DNA from 3 places in the Micromonospora sp. SD12 genome. Region 1 is predicted to be linked to each of the others. Evidence: riboswitches for the same ligand, from Rfam matches in the RefSeq annotation. Region 1 holds a riboswitch; each other region holds the start of a gene.
The links. Region 1 has a riboswitch for cyclic di-AMP ahead of ACTMS2_RS02320 (NlpC/P60 family protein). Riboswitches for the same ligand answer to the same signal wherever they lie in the genome.
Positions count from the first base shown of each region.

Region 1 (6,618 bases):
CGTCGATGGTCGAGGTGCCCGAGGGCGAGCCGTACGTGCTGCATCCGGGCGAGTTCGTGCTCGCCTCGACGCTGGAGGTGATCTCGCTCGGCGACCAGCTCGCCGGCCGCCTGGAGGGCAAGTCGAGCCTGGGCCGGCTGGGCCTGCTCACCCACTCCACGGCGGGCTTCATCGACCCGGGCTTCTCCGGCCACGTGACCCTGGAGCTGTCCAACGTAGCGAACCTGCCCATCACCCTCTGGCCAGGCATGAAGATCGGCCAGCTCTGCATCTTCCGGCTCTCGTCGCCGGCGCAGCACCCGTACGGCTCGGCCGTCTACGGCTCCCGCTACCAGGGGCAGCGCGGGCCGACCCCGAGCCGCTCCTGGCAGCACTGGCGCACCTGGCCGACGCGCTGACCCGACCCTCGGCCGCGCGGAGGGCCCCCGCCGGGCAGGGACCCCCCGGGCACGTCAGCCGGGTCGGCCGTAGCTGTGGATCGGGCCGTCGTCGACCTTCTTCATCCTGACCGGCACCCCGGCGCGGGAGGCGTGCACCACCCAGCCCCCGCCGACGTACATGCCGACGTGGTGCAGGTCGCTGTAGTAGAAGACCAGGTCACCCGGGCGCAGTTCGCCCCGGCTGACGGACGCGGTGGCCCGGCGCTGCTGCGCGGCGTTGTGCGGCAGCGAGACCCCGGCCTTCGCCCAGGCGGCGAGCATCAGGCCGGAGCAGTCGTACGAGTTCGGCCCCTCGGCGCCCCAGACGTAGGGCTTGCCGATCTGGGCACAGGCGAACTTCACGGCGGTGCCGGCCGGACCGCCGGGATAGCCGGCCGGGCACGGGGCGGGACGCAGCGGCCCGCCGCCGCCGTTGCCGTAGACGCGCAGCCGCAGCTTCTGCAACCGGTCGATCTCGGCGTTGATCTGCTTCTTCTTCGCCGCGAGCTGGGCCTCGGTGCGGCTGAGCTGGGCGACCATCTCGTCCAGCGGCGCCTTCTTCGCGGCCAGCCGGTCGCGCAGCTCGGCGACCTGCCGTACGTCCTGCTGCTGATGCTGGGCGAACCGGTCGAGCAGTTCGAGCTGCCCGACCATCTCGCCGGGCGACCGGCTGCCCAGCAGGGCGTTGACGACGGAGACGTTCTCGCCCTTGTAGGCGCGGGCGGCCAGCGCGCCCACCTTCTCCATCGCCTGGTCGACCTGCTTCTCCAGCGGCCCGATCTGCGCGGCGAGCGCGTCGGCCTGCTTGCGCCTGGCGGCCAGGTCCTGCCGGGTGGCGTTGTGCCGTTCGATGACCGGTTCGAGCTTGTTCCAGTCCTCGTCGATCTGCCGCTCGATCTCGGCGACCGTCGGTTCGGCGTGGGCCGCCGTGGCGCCGCCGGTCAGGACGACGGCGAACGCGGCCAGGGCGGCGAGGGCGGTGGTGCAGCGGTACCAGCGTGGGCGCGGCGCAGCCGTCGTCGGATCGGCCGGGGCCGACCGGACCGACGGTGGCCGCGGGGCATGGTGTGCCACCGGGTTCCGTACTCCTTCTTCCGGACCGCCTACCGGGTTAGCTGACGGGTTCGGGCGGGAAGGGGCGCCCTACCGCAGGGGCTGCGGATTCACCCCGGGTACCTGGGTCCCCGGCTCGCTCGTGAGCGACTCGGCGGTGTCGGACCGTCACCGCCCTGGGTGGACGGATTGTCACCGGCCGACGAATGACCAGAGTAGAGACGACCGTTATCGATCCGCAACCCTCCGGGCGGTGACACTCCGTACTCACCAGGACCCGGCGGATCCGCAACCCGGAGGACGAAGATTTTCTTCCTTCTGAAGTGTCTGACGGAAAGGTATTGACCGGAGGCGGTGGACGGGGCGAAGGTGGCCCCACCTTTGCCCGCCCGAACTGGGGGTCTGATGCACCTGTCAGCGACATCGAGGAGCAGACGCGTCCTGCTGGCCGCCGCCGTGGCCGCCGCCCTGGCGGCAACGCCGCTCACCGCCGCCGGATCCGCCGCCGCCGCGGCGCCGACGACCGACCGGCAGCAGCAGTACGCCGCCGCGGCGGCCGAGTACGGCGTGCCGGAGAGCGTCCTGCTCGGGGTCTCCTACCTGCAGTCCCGCTGGGACACCAACGCCGGCACGCCGAGCACCAGCGGCGGGTACGGACCGATGCACCTCACCGACGCCGAGCACGTCGCCGCCTCCGGCGGCACCCACCACGACGAGGGAACCGAGGACCCGCGCGGGGACGACTCCCGCCGGTCCCTGGCCGAGGCCCACGAGCCGCCGGCCGCCGCCCCGCCCGCCGAGGCGGCACTCCGTACGGTCGACGCCGCCGCGGAGCTGACCGGCGCCAGCGAGGAGGCGCTGCGCACGGACGTCACGACGAACATCCGGGGCGGCGCGGCGCTGCTGGCCGCGTACCAGAAGGAGATCGGCGCCCCGGTCGGCGCCGGCACCGACCCCGCGGCCTGGTACGGCGCGGTGGCCCGGTACTCCGGCGCGGACAGCGCCGACGCCGCGGCGGCCTTCGCCGACGAGGTGTACGCCACCATCGCCACGGGCGACAGCCGGCTGACCGACGACGGGCAGCGGGTCACGCTCGCCGGCAGCGCGGTCCGGCCGGAGCGCTCCTGGCTGGACCGGCTGCGCCTGCGCAAGCTCGCCCGGCCCGACGGCCTGGAGTGCCCGAGCGACATCTCCTGCGAGTGGATTCCGGCCCCCTACCAGCAGTACGGCCCCACGCTCGGCGACTACGGCAACCACGACCTGGGGAACCGGCCCGTCGAGCAGAAGATCGAGTACATCGTCATCCACGACACCGAGGGCTACTTCGGTCCCAGCGTCAACCTGGTCAAGGACCCGAAGCGGGTGGGCTGGCACTACACCCTGCGCTCCGTGGACGGCCACATCGCCCAGCACATCAAGACCAAGGACGTCGGCTGGCACGCCGGCAACTGGTACGTGAACTCGAAGTCCATCGGTCTCGAGCACGAGGGCTTCGCGGGGCACGGCACCTGGTACACCGAGGCGATGTACCGCACCTCCGCCAAGCTGGTCCGCCACCTGGCGCGGGCGTACAACATCCCGCTCGACCGCAACCACATCATCGGGCACGACAACGTCCCCGGCACCGTCGCCTCGACCGTGCGCGGCATGCACTGGGACCCGGGTCCGTACTGGAACTGGTCGCACTACTTCGACCTGCTCAAGGCGCCGTTCAAGTCGACCGGCACGCACCGCACCGGGCTGGTCACCATCGACCCGGACTTCGCCACCAACCAGCCGCAGTTCACCGGCTGCAACCGGCAGCCGCCGGGCGTGCCGAACCCGCCCCCGGCGACCGCCCCCTGCCCGCTGCGCGGCTCCTCGGCGCTGTTCCTGCACAACGCGCCGAGCCACGACGCGCCGCTGCTCAACGACATCGCGCTGCGGCCCGACGGCACCCCGAACACCATGTACGTCTCCGACCACGGCGCCCGCGTCTCGGCCGGACAGACGTACGCGCTGGCCGAGGTGCGGGGCGACTGGACCGCCATCTGGTACCTCGGCCAGAAGGGGTGGTTCCACAACCCCGCCGCCAAGCCGACGGCGAAGTGGTCCGTCGGGCTCGTGGTGACCCCGAAGGCCGGCAAGGCCACCATCCCGGTGTACGGCCGCGCCTACCCGGAGCAGGCCGCGTACCCGGAGGGCGTGCCGTACCAGGCGATCTCGCCGCTGCAGTACACCCTCTCGGCCGGTGAGCGGTACGCCGTCGGCAACCTGCTCCCCGGCGAGTACTACCGGGCCGTGACCTTCGACGGCTCCGCCCCGGGTGACCGGACGGTCGTCCGCGGCGACAACCGGTACGTGCAGATCCAGTTCGGTCACCGGATCATGTACGTCAACCTGGACGACGTGAACCTGGTGCCCTCCCCGCTGGGCGCGCCCCGCTGATCCACCCGCACGAGAAGAGCCCCCGGTCGATCCGACCGGGGGCTCTTTCGTCGCGTACGCGGGATCAGCCGGGCCTGCGGAACCCGGCCACCGGCATGGTGTTGATGCTGGAGACGTTGACCGGCTTGCCGGCCCGGGGCGCGTGCACCATCTTGTCGTTGCCGAGGTAGAGGCCGACGTGGTGCAGGTCGCTGAAGAAGAAGACCAGGTCACCCGGGCGCGCCTCGGAACGCGGGATGGCCTTGCCCTCGTTCCACTGCGCACCCGTGAAGTGCGTCAGGTGGATCCCCGCCGCCTTGTAGGCGTACTGGGTGAGACCGGAGCAGTCGAACGAGTTCGGGCCGGTGGCACCCCAGACGTACGGGTCGCCGACCTGCGCGCAGGCGGTACGGATCGCGGTGCGGGCCGCGTCGCTGACCACGCCGTTGATGGTCGGGCACTTCTCCGTCTTGACGGTCGTGACCGGCAGCGACGCCTCGAGCTTCTTGATGTCGGCGTCGATCTGCTTCTTCTTGGCAGCCAGGTCGTTCTGCTGCTTCGTCTGCGAGACGATCAGCGTGTCGAGCTTCTGCTTCTCCGCGTCGAACTTCTGACGGACCTTGGTCACGCCCTCGAGCTGCTTACGCTCCTGAGCGGCCAGCCGGTCCAGCAGCGTCAGCTGCTCGGTCAGCGTGTGGGGCTTGGCGCTGACCAGCAGCGCGCCGATCTCCTGCGACGGGCCGGAGATGTAGTAGCGGGAGGCGAGGTCGCCGACCCGGTCCATCGCCAGCTCGCTCTCCAGCGCCAACGGCTGGATCTTCTTCTGGAGATCCTCCGACTTCTTGCGGTTGACCTTCAGCTGCGCCCGCACCTTGTTGTACTGCTCGATGGTGGGCTCGAGCTGCCGCCACTTCTGGTCGATCGCGGCCTCGATCTCGTCGACCGAGGGCTCGGCGTGGGCGGGCGCGGCGAGCATGCCGGCGCCGACGACCGCCGCGGCGACCAGGGTGAGCAGACGGTGGGCGGCCCTGCGTAGGCCACCCGGACGAGCAGACCGTCGAGGTGCGTGACGATGAGGGGGCATGGTTGCCACCGGCACCGACTCCTTTTGCAACCCGGCCGCTTGGCGCCTCGCGCGAGGGAAAGAGGGGCGAGACAGACGACCCACAGCGGCCGGTGCCCAACATTAGGGAAGGCCGGCAGCGGAATCAAGGCGACCGAGGTCCACTTCACGCCTGCGCAACCGCTTGCACACCAAGGGTATCGGCCCGCTGCTCAACGAGGGCAGTCGATGCAGCGGGGGACGTGACGACGCCCGGGAGGGTGATGGCGACCCCGGGCGCGGCGCGAAGGCCGCCCGCTTCACCGGGCCCGGCTACCGTCGGGACATGGCACCGCTCACGCTCGCCCACGAACTCGCCCTGCTCGGCTACGACGACGCGGGCGTCAACCGGCTCGGCCGGCCCACGCTCGACTACGGCCTGGCCGGTGCCCTGCTGCTGGAACTGGCGCTCGCCGGCCGGGTCGAGATCGCCGACGGCCGGCTGGTGGTGACCGATCCGACCCCCGTCGGGCAGCGGCAGCTCGACGACGCGCTGACCCGGATCGCCGCCGACGAGAAGCGGCGCAAGCCGACGGACTGGATCAGCCGGCTCGCCAAGGACCTGCCCGAGCAGGTGCTGGACGGGCTGGTCACCGCGGGCGTGCTCCGCCGCGACTCGGACAAGGTGCTGTGGGTCTTCCCGCGTACCCGTTATCCCTCGTCCACCGGCGCGGAGCCGGCGGTGGAGACGCAGGCCCGGCAGCGGATGGTCGCCGCCGTGGCCGGGGACGGCCCGGTGGACGGGCGTACGGCCGCCCTCATCGGCCTCGCGCGGGCCGTCGGCCTGGATCGCAAGCTCTTCGCGGAACTGTCGAAGGAGCACGTCAAGCGCCGGCTGACCGAGATCGCCGCCGGCGACTGGGCGTCCGCCGCCACGCGGAAGGCCATCGAGGAGACCCAGGCCGCCGTGCTGATCGCCACCACCACGGCGACCACGGCCGTCATCATCACCACCACGAGCTCCTGAACGCCGACGGCGGCGGCACCGGGAGGGTGCCGCCGCCGTCGGGCGTCGCAGGGGGTACGCGTCAGCCGGCGACCGGCAGCCGCTCGGTGTCGGTGCCGCCCGGCGCATCGGGCTTGACCGACCGGAGCAGCACGCTGGCCACGTCGACGACCTCGACCTCTTCCCCGGCGCCCTTGCCGTTCACGCCGTCGTTGAGCATCGTCGAGCAGAACGGGCAGCCGACGGCGACCGTCTTCGCCCCGGTGGACATGGCCTCCTCGACCCGGTCCACGTTGATCCGCTTGCCGATCTTCTCCTCCATCCACATCCGGGCGCCGCCGGCGCCGCAGCAGAAGGAGCGCTCGCTGTTGCGGGGCATCTCGGTCAGCTCACCGGAGATGGCCGTGCCCAGCACCTCGCGCGGCGGGGCGAAGACCCGGTTGTGCCGACCCAGGTAGCAGGGGTCGTGGTAGGTGACGCCGCCGTCGACCGGCTGCACCGGGGTGAGCTTGCCGGTGGCGACCAGGTGCGCCAGGAGCTGCGTGTGGTGGACCACCTCGAACTCGCCGCCGAGCTGGCCGTACTCGTTGCCGAGGGTGTTGAAGCAGTGCGGGCAGGTCGCGACGATCTTCCGCTTGCTCTTCTCCCGGCCCTCGAACGCCTCGTTGAGGGTCTCCACGTTCTGCTGCGCG
Region 1 covers NZ_JBQHDF010000001.1:491,464-498,081, forward strand. Annotated here, with positions in the region: gene dcd (dCTP deaminase) at 1-398, shown strand, start outside; gene ACTMS2_RS02320 (NlpC/P60 family protein) at 453-1,493, opposite strand; cyclic di-AMP (ydaO/yuaA leader) riboswitch at 1,506-1,639, opposite strand; gene ACTMS2_RS02325 (N-acetylmuramoyl-L-alanine amidase) at 1,878-3,899, shown strand; gene ACTMS2_RS02330 (C40 family peptidase) at 3,964-4,962, opposite strand; gene ACTMS2_RS02335 (GOLPH3/VPS74 family protein) at 5,267-5,947, shown strand; gene ACTMS2_RS02340 ((Fe-S)-binding protein) at 6,009-6,618, opposite strand, start outside.

Region 2 (6,618 bases), on a different contig from region 1:
GGCCGTGCCGGGTCACGTTCAGCGCGCCGGCCGCCGCCCCGGTACGGATGGCGGTGCGGATGTCGCCGCCGCGCGCCACCACGGCCGCCACCCCGGCGGTCATCGAGTCGCCCGCCCCACGCGGGTCGGCCGCCTCCAGCCGGGGCATCTCCACCTCGAAGACCTCGCCGTCGACCAGGGCGAGGGCGGGCTTGTCGGCCCGGCTCACCACCACGTTCTCGGCGCCGCCGGCGTGCAGGTCGTACAGGGCCCGGGTGAGCTGCTCCTCCTCCTCGCCGTCGACGCGGCCGTCGGCGATCAGCTCCTCATGGCTGATCTTGAGGAAGAAGACGCCGCTGTCCAGCACGGCGTCGAGGTGCTCGCCGCAGAGGTCGACCACCACCCGGCTGCCGTTGGCCCCGAGGTCGGCGGCGAACCGCCGGTAGAGGTCGGCCGGGACCAGCGACGGCTCGTTCGGCCCGCTCAGCACGCTGACCGTGGCGCGCAGGCCCTCGCCGAGCGCCAGGTTGTAGAGCTCGTCCAACTCGTGCCGGCTGAGCGGCTGACCTGGCACGTCCACGATCTCCTGCCGGGAGCCCTCGCGGCGGTCGTGCACGTACCCGCCGCTGCCGGAGTCGCGTACCACGACCTTCAGGTTGACCCCCTCGCTGACGAGCAGGGGCTCCAGCACCTGGCCGATCTCGCCCCCGAGGGCGGTGCAGAGCACCACGTCGACGCCGAGCGACATCACCATCCGGGCCTGCCAGACGCCCTGCCCGCCGGGGTGCAGGTGCAGCTCCGCGGCGTCGCTGGGCTGGTCGACGGTCACCGTCAGCCGGGGCGTGGGCGCGAAGACCATCACGTGCCCGCTCATCCGTCGTACCCGTTCATGCGCCCACCCCTGACCAGTACGTGCCGTGACCATCCATCAGCTGACCGTAGTGGGCCCGCCAGCCGGACGTCCGCACTCCGGGCGGGATCGGCGCGGCGTTGCCAGGGCGCCCGGCATACGCGACGATCGGGCGACCATCGGCGGTGGGGAGACGGCGTGCTCAGGCGGAGTTCCTTCAGCTACACCGTCCAGGCGCGCTGCTCCATGGCGCGGGCCGCGGCGTTGCTCGTCGATCCGAGGAGGCAGGAGGGCCTGCATCCGCTGATCGTCCGGGTCCGGCGGGTGCCGCCCCGCCCCGGTGCCCGGGCCAGCTACGACATCACCGACCGGCTGGCCGCCGGGCCGCTACGGCTGCCGATCACCTACCGGGCCGACGTCCTGGTCGACGAGCCCGACGAGATCGTCACCGTGGCCCGGCAGTGGCCCGCCACCACGGTGCGCAACCACACCCGGCTGCGGGCGGAGCCCGACGGCGTGGTCCGCGTCGACGTGGACATCACCCTCGCCGCGCCCGCGCCGCTCTTCGGCTACGCGTTCCGCCAGGCGCGCGCCGCCCACCTCGGACTGGCCGCGCGCCTCGCTGCTGTCCTCGACGGTGCCGCACCGCAGCCGCCACCCGCCGACACGCCCCGGTGACCCGCGCCGGGCGGGGCACCGGGGCGTGGGCGTCAGTAGACCGACAGGTGCACGTGGTTGGTGTGGTCGCTGGACGGGTCGCCGTTGGCCCCGCTGTACGACTTCCACCCGCTGCTCGGCAGCCAGATCTGCCGGTACCAGATCACGTAGAGCACGGCGAGCCGGTCGGCGTTGCGCACGTAGAACGCCGCCAGGTTGTTGCCGTACGTCCGGTCACCGCCGGTGGCGTCGCCGCCGAAGCCGCCCTTCTGGGCCGCGAAGTCGCACGCCCGGCCCTTCGGGTGCTCGCCGGAGCCGCCGGGGCGGTAGCAGGAGACGTAGCGGGTGAAGCCCGCCGCCTTGGCCTGGTTGAGCGCGTGTAGCGTGCGCGGCGTGATGCAGCCGTTGGCGGGGGTGGGGTCGTTGACGCTGCACGACTCGCGCGGCCAGGAGCCGTCGGAGTTGCGTGGCGCCGCCTTCGCCGTCTTGCTGGAGGTGCCGCCCGGCGAGCCGCCCCCGCCCGCGGACTGTCGCTGTTGCTGCTTCTGGTTGGCGACCGTCAGCGCCCGTTCGGCCTGCTCCTTGCGCTTGGCCATCACGGTGACCTGCTTGCGCTGCTCCCGGATCTCGCCGTCCAGGGCGAGCTTCGTGCGCGCGGCCTCGTCCCGGGTCTGCTGGAGCTCGCGCAGGGCCCGGTCCTCCTTGGCGGCCACCGCGTCGAGGGCGGCGGCGCGGTCCATGAAGCCGTCCGGCGAGCCGCTGTTGAGCAGGGCGGACGCCACGCTGAGCCGGCCGGTGCGGTAGGCGGCCCCCGCGATCTCGCCGACCTTGGCGCTGCGCGCCGTCAGCTCGACCTCGGTGGTCTTGAGCTGGGCGGCGAGCTGCTGCTGCCGTTTGGCCGACGTGGCGAGGGCGCGCTTGGCGTCGAGGTAGCCCTTGCTGGCGGCCTCGAGTTGGGCCCGCAGGGCGGGCGTGCCGCCCTCCTCGTCCTGGCCGGGGGCGGCGGCGAGCAGGCCGGCGCGGGTGGCGGCCGCCGCCGGGGCGGCGGTGACCGGGGCCACCGCGGCGCCGAGGGCGAGCATCGTGGTGATCAGGGCCGCCGTCCGGGCGGCACGTCGTCGTACAGGTGCCATCACTGGCATACACGTGTCCTTCCGTCAGCCGCCGACCGGGTTAGCTGACGGGTTCGGGACGGAAGATCCCTACCGCTGACGCGGATGCACCCCACGAACATGGTTCCCCGGTTCGCCCCGCCGGGCGATTAGGCGGCGGCCACCGCCGGCACCGGTGGGTGCCGCCTGGCGGAGGCCGAAGCCGAGCCTACCGGTGCCGGTGTGACTGCTGCAGCGCAGGTGACGCACGGTGCATGTCCACTAACAGTCAAATCCGGCATAAGGCAACAATACTCTCCCAGATTTAAGGTTGTCCTCATTACCACTCGACCGCCCCGCAAGCCCCTGGCGACGCTCCCGGCTCGATCTGCAACGTGGCGTGCTCGATCTGGAAGTCGTCGTGCAGGGCGGCCCGGGCGGCGCCCAGCACCGCGCCGACCTCCGCGTCGGGTGTCATGGTCAGGTGCGCCGAGGCCACCTCCATCCCGGAGGTCAGCGTCCAGACGTGCAGGTCGTGCACCTCGGCGACGCCGGGCACGGCGGCCAGCCGGTCGTGCACGGCCGTGACCTGGAGGTGCTCCGGCGCGGCCTGGACCAGGATGCGCAGCGCCGCCCGCCCGAGCCGCCAGGTGCGCGGCAGGATGAACAGCCCGATCGCGACGGCCACCAGCGGGTCGGCCCACCACCAGCCGGTGGTGGTGATCAGCAGGGCCGCCGCGATCACGCCGAGTGACCCCAGCAGGTCGCCGAGGACCTCCAGGTACGCGCCGTGGACGTTGATGCTCTCCTTCGCCCCCGAGCGCAGCAGGGCGAAGGCGCCGATGTTGGCGAGCAGGCCGAGTACGGCGACCACCAGCATCGGGCCGGCCAGCACCTCCGGCGGGTCGCCGAAGCGGCGTACCGCCTCGATCACGACGTAGACCGCGACGCCGGAGAGCAGCACGGCGTTGGCCAGGGCGGCGAGCACCTCCAGCCGGTAGAGGCCGAACGTGCGCTGCGGATCGCCGCCCGCCCGCCGGGTCGCCGAGATCGCGGCGAGCGCCATGCCGATGCCGAGCACGTCGGTGAACATGTGCCCGGCGTCGCTGAGCAGGGCCAGCGAGCCTGTCCGGAAGGCGGCCACCGCCTCCACCACCATCAGGCCGGCGAGCAGACCGAACGCCGCCCAGAGGCGGCCCCGGTGGCGGTGTGCGGCGTTCGCCACCGACCCGTGGTGGTGGTCATGACCTGCGCCCACGCGCCCATCCTCCCTCTGGGGGTCCGGATTCGCGTTCAATTTATGCTCACATCGCTATGTATGCAAGTAACGGATCCTCAGCCGGTCGGGTCGACGGTGGTCAGCCGCTGGGTGGCCCGGGACAGCGCCACGTAGAGCGTCCGTACGCCCGACCCCGGGTCGGCCCGGATCTCGCTCGGGGCGACGAGGACGACCCCGTCGTACTCCATGCCCTTGGCCTCCAGGCTGGTCACCACCTGAAGGCGCGGCGCGGCCAGGCCGGCCAGCCAGCCGGCGACCTCGTCGCGGCGGGGCACGGGCGTGATCACGCCGACCGTGCCCTCGACCTCGGCGAGCAGCGCCGTGGTCGCCGCCGTGGCGGCTGTCTCCAGCTCCGCCGGCGGCACCACCAGCGCGACCGGGTCGACGCCGGTGGACCGCACCGCCCTGGGCAGCGGGAGGTCCGGATGCAGCCGGCGGATCTCGGCCGCCGCCACCGCGAAGATCTCCGCCGAGTTGCGGTAGTTGGTGGTGAGGGTGAAGTGGTGCCGCTTGCGCCGGCCCAACGCCTGGTCCCGGGCCCGGGTCAGCTCCTCCGCCTCGCCCGTCCACGCCGTCTGGGCCGGGTCGCCCACCACGGTCCAGGAGGCCAACCGGCCGCGCCGGCCGATCATGCGCCACTGCATCGGCGAGACGTCCTGCGACTCGTCGACCACCACGTGCGCGTACTCCCGGTAGTCCTCCGGGCGTTCCCGGGCCGCCTCGCGGGCGGCGCGCTGCCGGTCGGCGAAGGTGCTCAGCTCGCGGACGCCGCCGGCCAGCTGGAACGGGTCCCGCTTCGCCCGGGCGGGCTTCATCGGCTTGCCGAGCAGGGCGTCCAGCTCGTCGAGCAGCGCGATGTCGGCGATCGTCAGCCCGGCGGTGTCGAGGCTGCGGTACGCGTCGGCCAGCAGCCGGATCTCGGCGCGGGACAGGATGCCGGCGGCGTAGCGGTGCAACCGGTCCGGGCGGGCCAGCCAGCCCAGCACGTGCCGGGGGTGCAGCCGGGGCCACCACGCCTTGAGGAACTCCCGGAACTCCGGCCGCTCGGCGATCTCGTCCTCGAACGCGCGCTGCTCGGGCAGCCGGCCGACGCCCAACCTGCGGGCCTGCGCCCAGAGCGCCGCGAAGACCCCGTCGAAGCCGGCCCGGCGCACCTCGTTGCGCCGGGCGCCGCGAGGCATCGCCCGGTCCCGGATGCCGTCCAGCTCGCGGCGCTCCAGCCGGAGCAGCGCGCCCCGGTAGAGCAGGCGCAGCTCGGTCGGGCCGTCCGGCACCGCGTCCCGGACCGCCCGCTCCAGCACCCGTCGCATCCGCAGGGAGCCCTTGACCGCCGCCACGGCCGGTCCATCGGTACGGGTGGCCGTCATGCCCGCGAAGAGCGTGCCCAGCGAGTGCAGGGTGGCGGTGTCCTCGCCGAGCGAGGGCAGCACCGAGGCGATGTACTCGACGAAGACCGAGGACGGGCCCACCACCAGGATGCCGCCACCGGCGAACCGGCTGCGGTCGGAATAGAGCAGGTACGCGGCCCGGTGCAGGGCGACGGCCGTCTTCCCGGTGCCCGGGCCGCCGGACACGATCGTCACGCCCGAGCCGGGGGAGCGGATCGCCTCGTCCTGCTCCCGCTGGATGGTGGCCACGATGTCGCGCATGCCCCGGCCGGTGGCCTTCGACAGCGTGGCCAGCAGCGCGCCGTCGCCGACGACCGCCATGTCGGCGGGGGCCGCGACGGGGTCGAGCAGGTCGTCCTCGATGCGGGTGACCCGCTCGGCGGAGGACTGGATCGTGCGGCGCCGCACCACGCCCAGCGGCTGCGCGGGGGTGGCCTGGTAGAAGGCGGCGGCCGCCGGGGCGCGCCAGTCGACCACCAGCGTGGAGGCGTCGTCGTCGCGGATGCCGAGCCGCCCGACGTGCAGCACCTGCCGGTCCAGCAGGTCCAGCCGGCCGAAGACCAGGCCCTCGTGCTCGGCGTCGAGCATGTGCCGCCGCCGCGCGGCGTGGAACACCATCGCGTCCCGTTCGACCAGCGCCCCGAAGTTGCCCACCCGGGCGAGCCGGTAGCCCTCCTTCTCGGCGCTGACCGCCGACCGGCGCAGCTCGGCCAGTCGGGCGTACACCCGGTCGAGATGCCGCTGCTCGACGGCGATCTCCTGTTCCAGGGTGGTCTGGTCGGTCACCGCTCGCTCCTCCTGACGTCGGCGGCGGGCGGCGCGAACCGCGCCAACCGCGCCAGGCCAACCGCAAGAGGGTACGGCCCGCGCGCAACCAGCGGCGCGACCGGTGCGGGAAAGGAACCCGCGTCACGCCCCGCGGGGCCGCGCCCGGGTCAGTCCGCCCGGATGGCGGCGGTGGCGCCGGGGGTGGCGAGTACGCGCCGGAGCACCCCGCCCAGCGCCTCGTTGACCTCGTCGGGCCGCTCCATCATGAGCATGTGCCCGGCACCCGGGCAGACGGTCAGTTCGGTCGCCGGCAGCGCGGCGGCGATCGACTCGGCGCAGGGCGGCGGGGTGAGCCGGTCCCGGTCGCCGACCAGGGCCGCCGCCGGCAGGTGGGCCAGCGCGGTGAGGGTGTCCAACCGGTGCTGCGCGCCGATGGAGGCGCGGAACCCGCCGATCGAACGCAGGGAGGCCCGGGCCACCGCCGAGGTGACCAGCCGGATGTCGTGCGGGTCGCAGCGGTCGCCGAAGAGCATCCAGCGGATGCTGGGACGCAGCGCCCGCAGCAGCGCCCGGGGCGGCCGCCAGGACCCGCACCGGGCCAGTACG
Region 2 covers NZ_JBQHDF010000003.1:526,109-532,726, reverse strand. Annotated here, with positions in the region: gene ACTMS2_RS09435 (1-phosphofructokinase family hexose kinase) at 1-853, opposite strand, end outside; gene ACTMS2_RS09430 (SRPBCC family protein) at 1,028-1,507, shown strand; gene ACTMS2_RS09425 (coiled-coil domain-containing protein) at 1,540-2,619, opposite strand; cyclic di-AMP (ydaO/yuaA leader) riboswitch at 2,633-2,764, opposite strand; gene ACTMS2_RS09420 (cation diffusion facilitator family transporter) at 2,918-3,835, opposite strand; gene ACTMS2_RS09415 (HelD family protein) at 3,913-6,030, opposite strand; gene ACTMS2_RS09410 (alpha/beta fold hydrolase) at 6,180-6,618, opposite strand, start outside.
Region 2: it holds a riboswitch for cyclic di-AMP, as region 1 does, so the genes downstream of both, ACTMS2_RS09425 (coiled-coil domain-containing protein) here and ACTMS2_RS02320 (NlpC/P60 family protein) in region 1, are expected to answer to the same signal.

Region 3 (6,618 bases), on a different contig from region 1:
GCCGACCGCCCCGCAGCCCCTCCGCAGTGGTGCGGGGCTCAGCGGTTCAGTATCCGGCGTACCCGGCCGCCGATCACCTGCTTCACCCGGGTCTGGAGCCGTTGCCCGCGCAGGGTCTCGGTCTCCTTGCGCAGTGCGGCGTTGCGGTCGCGCAGCCACTGGATCCGCTCCAGCAACGCGTCGGTGGCGGTCGCGGCGGCGGGGCGTACGGCCGGCGGGAAGGCGGTGGAGCGCACCTGCGCGTCGAACCGGGCCGCGCTGTCGCCGTCGGCGAAGGCGTTGCCCAGGTCGTGCCTGGCCAGGAAGGCGAGCATGGTCTCGTAGCGCGACCGGTGGCCCGCGTTGAGCGCCGTGTAGTCCGCCTCCTCGTAGAGTTGGGCGGCGTCGACGTCGACCGGCACCTCCGTCATCACCCGGTGCGGGATGTCGAAGTACCGGGCGAGTTCCAGGGTGCGCGAGTCGTGGGCGAAGAGGTAGCCGGGCGTGCCGGAGACCAGCGCGGTGATGGTGCCGTGGATCCGGGTGCCGAACGCGAACTCGAACCCGGAGAGGTAGTCCATCCAGGTCCAGGGGTCGACGAACATCCGCACCTTGTCCTCGGTGAACAGCGGGTGCGAGGTGTGGATCGGGATCTTGCTGGACCGGCCGCGGTCGGCGGGGGCGTCGCCGTAGAGCAGCGTGCCGAGCGTCTTGAGGTCCTGCGGCAGGTAGCGCAGGTTCGGGTACCGCGCGTGATGACGGGCGATGATCTCCGCCATCGACGTGACGTAGGGCGAGACGGTGAGCGCGAGCCGGTCCTCCGGAGCCAGCGCGGCCTTGCGCTTCTCCACCCGCAGGCCGTCGCCGTGCAGGAACATCGAGGGGCAGCCGATCACGTCGACGGCCGAGAAGCCCAGGGTGCGCAGGTAGTCCCGGGTGATCTCGCCCCGTACGCCGATGCTGTGCGAGCGGTCGAGGACGGCCCGTACGAAGCGGGTCACGACGTCGTCGATCGGGCGCAGGTACTCCCGGTCGCCGTGGATGTCGGTCTGCACGCCCACCCCGAGCACCACCACCGGGATCTTGAGCTGCTCGATGAGCTTCGTCATGACCTCGACGCGGTGGGCGTAGCTGCGCCGGAAGGCGTTGGCGAGCGGCACCACGTAGACGTCGTACCGCTCGTTGATCATGTCCGCGTCGCGCGGGTCGATCCTGAACTCCGTCGAGGTGATCTCGGCGGTGGCGGTACGCAGGAGCTTGTGGGCGGCGTGGCTGAAGACCAGGTTGCCGTTGTTGTCGCCGATCCAGTTCCGTTCGTGCGTCTCCTCCGGGGAGTAGACGTCGAAGGGGCCCTTCTTCGCCCGCATCAGGATCCGCTGGTGCATCCGTCCCCGCCTCTCGTGGCCTCCGGGTCCCGGAATACTAGCCACCGGTCGGCGCGGATCCGGAGGCTGTCGCCGCCCGTCACGGTTCGGGACGCAACGGTCACCGAGGGGCGGGAGGAACGCGCGCCGCCTGGTGGGACGGAACGGACACTCACGGACGGGACGGAAAAGAGTCTCAGGGGCGCCGGGTAGGGTGCCCGGCGGGGCGGCGCCGACCGGTGGGCCGCCGACGGGCCCCGCGCAGGTGCCCGACGGGGCCGAGGAGGAGACGTACGTGCTGGTGACCCTGGGGATCTTCGGGATGCCGGCATGACGGGGACCGCGACCGACGCGCCGGCCGTCCGGCCCGCGTCCCCGGCCAGCCGCCTGCCGTCGCTGACCGGGCTGCGCTGGGTCGCCGCCCTGCTCGTCTTCGGTTTCCACGTCGCGACGATGGGCATCATCGCCGAGCCCGGCCACAAGGCCGTCGTGGACTGGGCCTTCGCCCTCGGCCTCTCCGGCGTGCAGTTCTTCTTCATCCTCAGCGGCTTCGTGCTGGTCTGGTCGGCCCGGCCCAGCGACACCCGCCGGGCGTTCTGGCGCCGCCGGGTGGCCAAGATCTGGCCGAGCCACGTGGTGCTGTGGGTGGCGGCCCTGGCGGTCGCGGCCTGGTTCGCCGACCCCGTGGACCGGGTCGTCGCGGTGGAGAACCTCTTCCTCCTCCAGGCTTGGGACCCCCGGCCGGGCCACTTCTACAGCATCAACACGGTCAGCTGGTCGCTGTCCTGCGAGTTCTTCTTCTACCTCTGCCTGCCGTTGGCCCTGCCGTTCATCCGCCGGGCCCGGCCGTGGGCGCTGTGGGCCGTCGTGGTCGCGGTGCCGCTGCTGATCCTGGCGCTCTGGCCGGCCCAGTCCCTGGTGCCGGAGGAGAGCCGCTGGTGGTTCACGCAGGTCTTCCCGCCGGTGCGGTCGCTGGAGTTCTGGATGGGCGTGGCCGCCGCCGAGCTGATGCGGCGCGGCCGGTGGCGGGGCCCGGGCCTGCCGGTGGCCAGCCTGGTCTTCGTGGCGACCTGGGTGCTCGCGGCGCAGTGGGTCCGTGCCGAACTGTGGGCGGCGCTGCTCTCGGTGGCGTACATCCTGGTCATCGCGGCGGCGGCGGACGCCGACGTGCGCGGGCGGCGCTCGCCGTGGCGGTCCCGCCCGATGGTCTGGCTCGGCGAGGTCTCCTTCGCCTTCTACCTGGTGCACGTCCTGGTGATGATCAGCGTCCTGCGGTTCACCGGCGACTGGGGCGTCGGGTTCCCCGGCTGGTGGGGGCTGGCGGTGGTGCTCGGCTTCCTGCTGGTCAACCTGGCCCTGGCCGCCCTGCTGCACCGCTTCGTCGAGACGCCCATGATGCGGCTGCTCACCCCGCGCAGGGCGGCCCGCCCGACGCCGCGGGACGGGGACGACGGCGGGAAGGACCCCGGCGCCTCCGGGCCGCCGCCGGGGCAGCGGGGCGACGCCGTGCCGCGTCCCCGGCCCGCCGACCACCCCGCGGCGTACGTCGACTCGCGCTGACCGCCCCGGCGCGGGCCGACCCGCCCGCGCGGCCAGCGCCCCGGGGCGGAATCCCACCCGTCGAGAAAGCCCGACCGTTTCCGTGACGCCGGTCACCGCGACGCCGAACCGGTCATCGGGCGCGGCCGGGTCGTTTCCCGCCGGGGTTTCGGGGTCGATGCCCGCCACTCGTCCCGTTGTCACCCTCGGGCGCCGGCAGAAACGGTCGTCCCATTGAGTCACGTCAGTGGTGAGGTGCCCGCAAAAATTGCGTCCCCATCAAGGTTTAAGCAGGTGGGGTGGGGTTGGCAGGGGGCGGACCGGCCAGTAATGTCGGCGCGTCCGGTGCGGTACCCGATCGTCCAGAGGCGACGCCGCACCGACCCGCCTAATCGTGAACGACGAGCCGGGGACCCAGTGCTTCGTGGGGTGAATCCGTGGGCCGCAGGCCTGTGGTAGGGCGTTCTTCCCGCCCGAATCCGTCAGCTAACCCGGTCGGCGGCGTCGGAAGGAGTTCCATCCCCGTGCAGCACCCACCCACCCCTCGGTTGTTCCGCCGTCTCCACGGCGCCGCGGTGCCCGCGCTCGCCCCTTCGCAGGTCGCGAGCTGACCGACCGGTCACCGTCCGTCGCCCGGCATCCCGGGCGCATTCCCTGAGTGGCCCACGACCCGCACGGACGCCCGTCCGCGCGGTCGGTCCGCCCTGCCCTCGGCGCGGACCGCCGGCCGCTCGCCCCCCGAGCCCGTGGAGGAAATCGTGAAGCACCACCTCAGGCGACAGCTACGTCGCCTCACGTCCGAGCGTTCGTACCAGTTGGCCGCCGCGTCCGCCGCGGCGCTCGTGCTGGCGTCGGGCACGGGCGCGCTGCTGGCCGGAGCCGACGAGGCCCCCGCCGCCGCGCAGGCCCCGGTCGCCGCGAGCGAGCCACGCGAGGACACCGCGGCCTCGCGCGGCCAGGCCCGGATCGCGACGGCCCCGTCCAGCGCGGCCCCGGCCACCGCCACCGCCACCGCCGCCCCCTCGGCCAGCGCCACCAGCACCGCCCCGGACCCGGACCTGACGCGCAAGCCGGAGCCGCCGAAGCCCCCGGCCGCGAAGAGCCTGGACTACGACTACCAGGCCCAGACCACGTTCTACAACTGCGGTCCGGCGGCCGTCCGGCACGCCCTCAGCGCCGCCGGCATCGCGCGCAGCCAGGACGCCCTCGGTGCCCAGCTGGGCACCGACCAGATGGGCACCGACTCGGCCCAGGACACCACCCGCGTGCTGAACGCGACGGTGAAGGGCGAGCCGTACCGGACCCGGATGATCCCCGGCGGCGCCGCCACCCCGGCGCAGATGGACCGGCTCCAGGCCGACGTCGTCGCGGCCATCGGTGACGGGCGGGGCGTCGTGGTGAACGTCGCGGGAAGCGCCACGGACACCGACGGCGGCTGGCACTCGTTCCCCGGCGGCCACTACATCGCCGTGGTCGGCTACCAGGACGAGGGACGGCTCGTGAAGATCGCCGACTCGGCGAACCCGGCGACCGCGTCGTACTGGATGAGCACCATCGCCCTGGCGAACTGGGCTGCCACCCGCGGCTACTCCGCCTGAGCGATCCCGACGGGCGTCGGCCCCCCACCCCGGGGGCCGGCGCCCGCTGTCGTGTCCGGGTCACGGCCCTCGCCCGGCGCCCCGGTCGGTGACAGACTGCGCGGCATGGTCGATGAATCGGGTGACCGCGACGGCCGGCGCGTGCTTCTGCTGCTGCACGGCATGGGTGCGACCGGCGACGTGTGGCTGCCCTGCGCGTCGCTGCTGGAGCGTCGCTGGGCGGGACGGTGGCTGGCGCCGGACCTCGCCGGCCACGGCTGGTCGCCGCCGCTGCCGGAGTACTCGTTCGCGGGGCTGGCCGGGCGGATCGCCGCCGGGCTGACGGCGGGCGACCGGCTCGTCGTGCTGGGGCACTCCCTCGGCGGGGTGGTCGGGCTGGCGCTCGCCGCCCGCGGCGCCGGGGTTCCGGTCGAGGCCGTGGTCGGCGTCGGCATCAAGGCGGTCTGGTCGCCGGCCGAGCTGGCGAAGGCGGGTGAGCTGGCGGCCCGTCCGGTGACCTGGTTCGCGAGCCGGGACGAGGCGGCCCGCCGCTACCTGCGGGTGGCCGGCCTGACCGGGCTCTTCGCACCGGACCATCCCGTCGTGGAGGCCGGGCTGCGGCAGGTCGACGGCCGCTGGCGGCTGGCGATGGACCCCGCCGCGTTCGACGTGGGCGAGCCGGAGCTGCCCGCGCTGCTGGCGGCGACCGACGTGCCGGTGCTGCTGGCCCGTGGCGAGCACGACCCCATGGTCACCGACGCTCAGCTCAAGGAGCTGGGCGTGCCGGTCGCCACCCTGCCCGGCCTCGGGCACAACGCCCACGTGGAGGCCCCCGGGACGGTCCTGGACCTCGTCGAGCCGTACCGCTGACCGTCCCCGCCGGGGCGGGTCAGGTGGCGGGGGAGAGCGTCGCCTCGTCCGGGTCGACCGGCAGGCCGGGCCCGCCGGCGGTACGCGGGGCCGGCGGGTTCCAGCCCTCGTCGAGCTGCCGCCGCGCGGCCGTCAGGAACGCCTCGGCGTACGACTCGGCGGGGAAGTCGCCCAGGTAGCGGCTCCGGGTGACCCAGCGGGCGGAGGCCAGCGGATCGGTGTCCAGCAGCGCGGTCAGCACCTCGTCCGCGTTGGACATGTCGCGCCGCAGCACGTAGCCCGATCCGGCGAGCGGGAACTGCTCGCAGAACCGGTCGCCGGAGCCCACCATGTCGGTCACCGCGTACGGCTTGCCGGAGTAGAGGTAGTCGGAGATCACCCCGGACACGTCGGAGATCAACGCGTCCGAGCGGTTCACGCACTCGGTCAGGGTCAGCTCCCGGCTGGCGGCGGCGCCGAAGACGTGCTGCCGGCCGCTGCGCGCCCGGTCGGCGGCCAGCAGTTCGGTGAGCCGGCCCAGCTGCCGGGCGGACGCCGGGTTCTGCGAGGTGTACGGGTGGGCCCGCAGGATCACCGTCGCGCCCCGGTCGAGCAGCCGGCGCAGCAGCGTCTCGGCCACCGGCAGGGAGCAGTAGTTCGCGTCCGCGTTGTGCCCGGTCCAGGTCGGCGTGTAGAGCACGGTCGGGTCGGCCCGGCCGTGCGCCGGCTCGGGGCGTACCTCGATCGACTCGACCTGCGGGCGGCCGACGACGACGAACTTCTCCGCCGGGATGTCCACCCCGGCGCGGGCGTACCGGTCGATGGCGGCCTGGCCGGCGACGAAGATCCGGTCGAAGATCGCCGAGACGGGGTTGGCGCTGGGCGCCTTGTCGCTGTCGCCGTGGTGCAGTTGGACGTGGGTCAGCTGGGTGAAGCGGATGCAGTGGCTGTTCTTCGCGCCGTGGTTGACGTAGAAGGCCACCCGCAGGCTGGGCACCAGCGCCTCGTCCATCGCCCTGGTGGTGGGGCAGTAGACCACGGGAGCGCTGGTGGCCGCCGCGATCAACGGCAGGAACTCCGGCTCGCGCACCATCACCAGGAACGGCCGGCCGATCCGCTCCAGGTACGGCAGCCACATGGTGACCTGGTACTCCGAGCCCGGCGGCGCGGAGAAGTGCAGCAGGAACTCAGGCTGGTGCCGGCGCAGCGCGCGGGACACCGCCGAACCGCCGGCCCCCGGGCGGAACCGGCGCCGGGCCAGGTCCAGCCCGACCGCCCCGGCGCCGGCGGCCACCAGCAGTACGGCCGCC
Region 3 covers NZ_JBQHDF010000008.1:77,058-83,675, forward strand. Annotated here, with positions in the region: gene ACTMS2_RS17570 (polysaccharide pyruvyl transferase family protein) at 39-1,364, opposite strand; gene ACTMS2_RS17575 (acyltransferase family protein) at 1,674-2,903, shown strand; cyclic di-AMP (ydaO/yuaA leader) riboswitch at 3,258-3,398, shown strand; gene ACTMS2_RS17580 (C39 family peptidase) at 3,629-4,480, shown strand; gene ACTMS2_RS17585 (alpha/beta fold hydrolase) at 4,586-5,329, shown strand; gene ACTMS2_RS17590 (CDP-glycerol glycerophosphotransferase family protein) at 5,349-6,618, opposite strand, start outside.
Region 3: it holds a riboswitch for cyclic di-AMP, as region 1 does, so the genes downstream of both, ACTMS2_RS17580 (C39 family peptidase) here and ACTMS2_RS02320 (NlpC/P60 family protein) in region 1, are expected to answer to the same signal.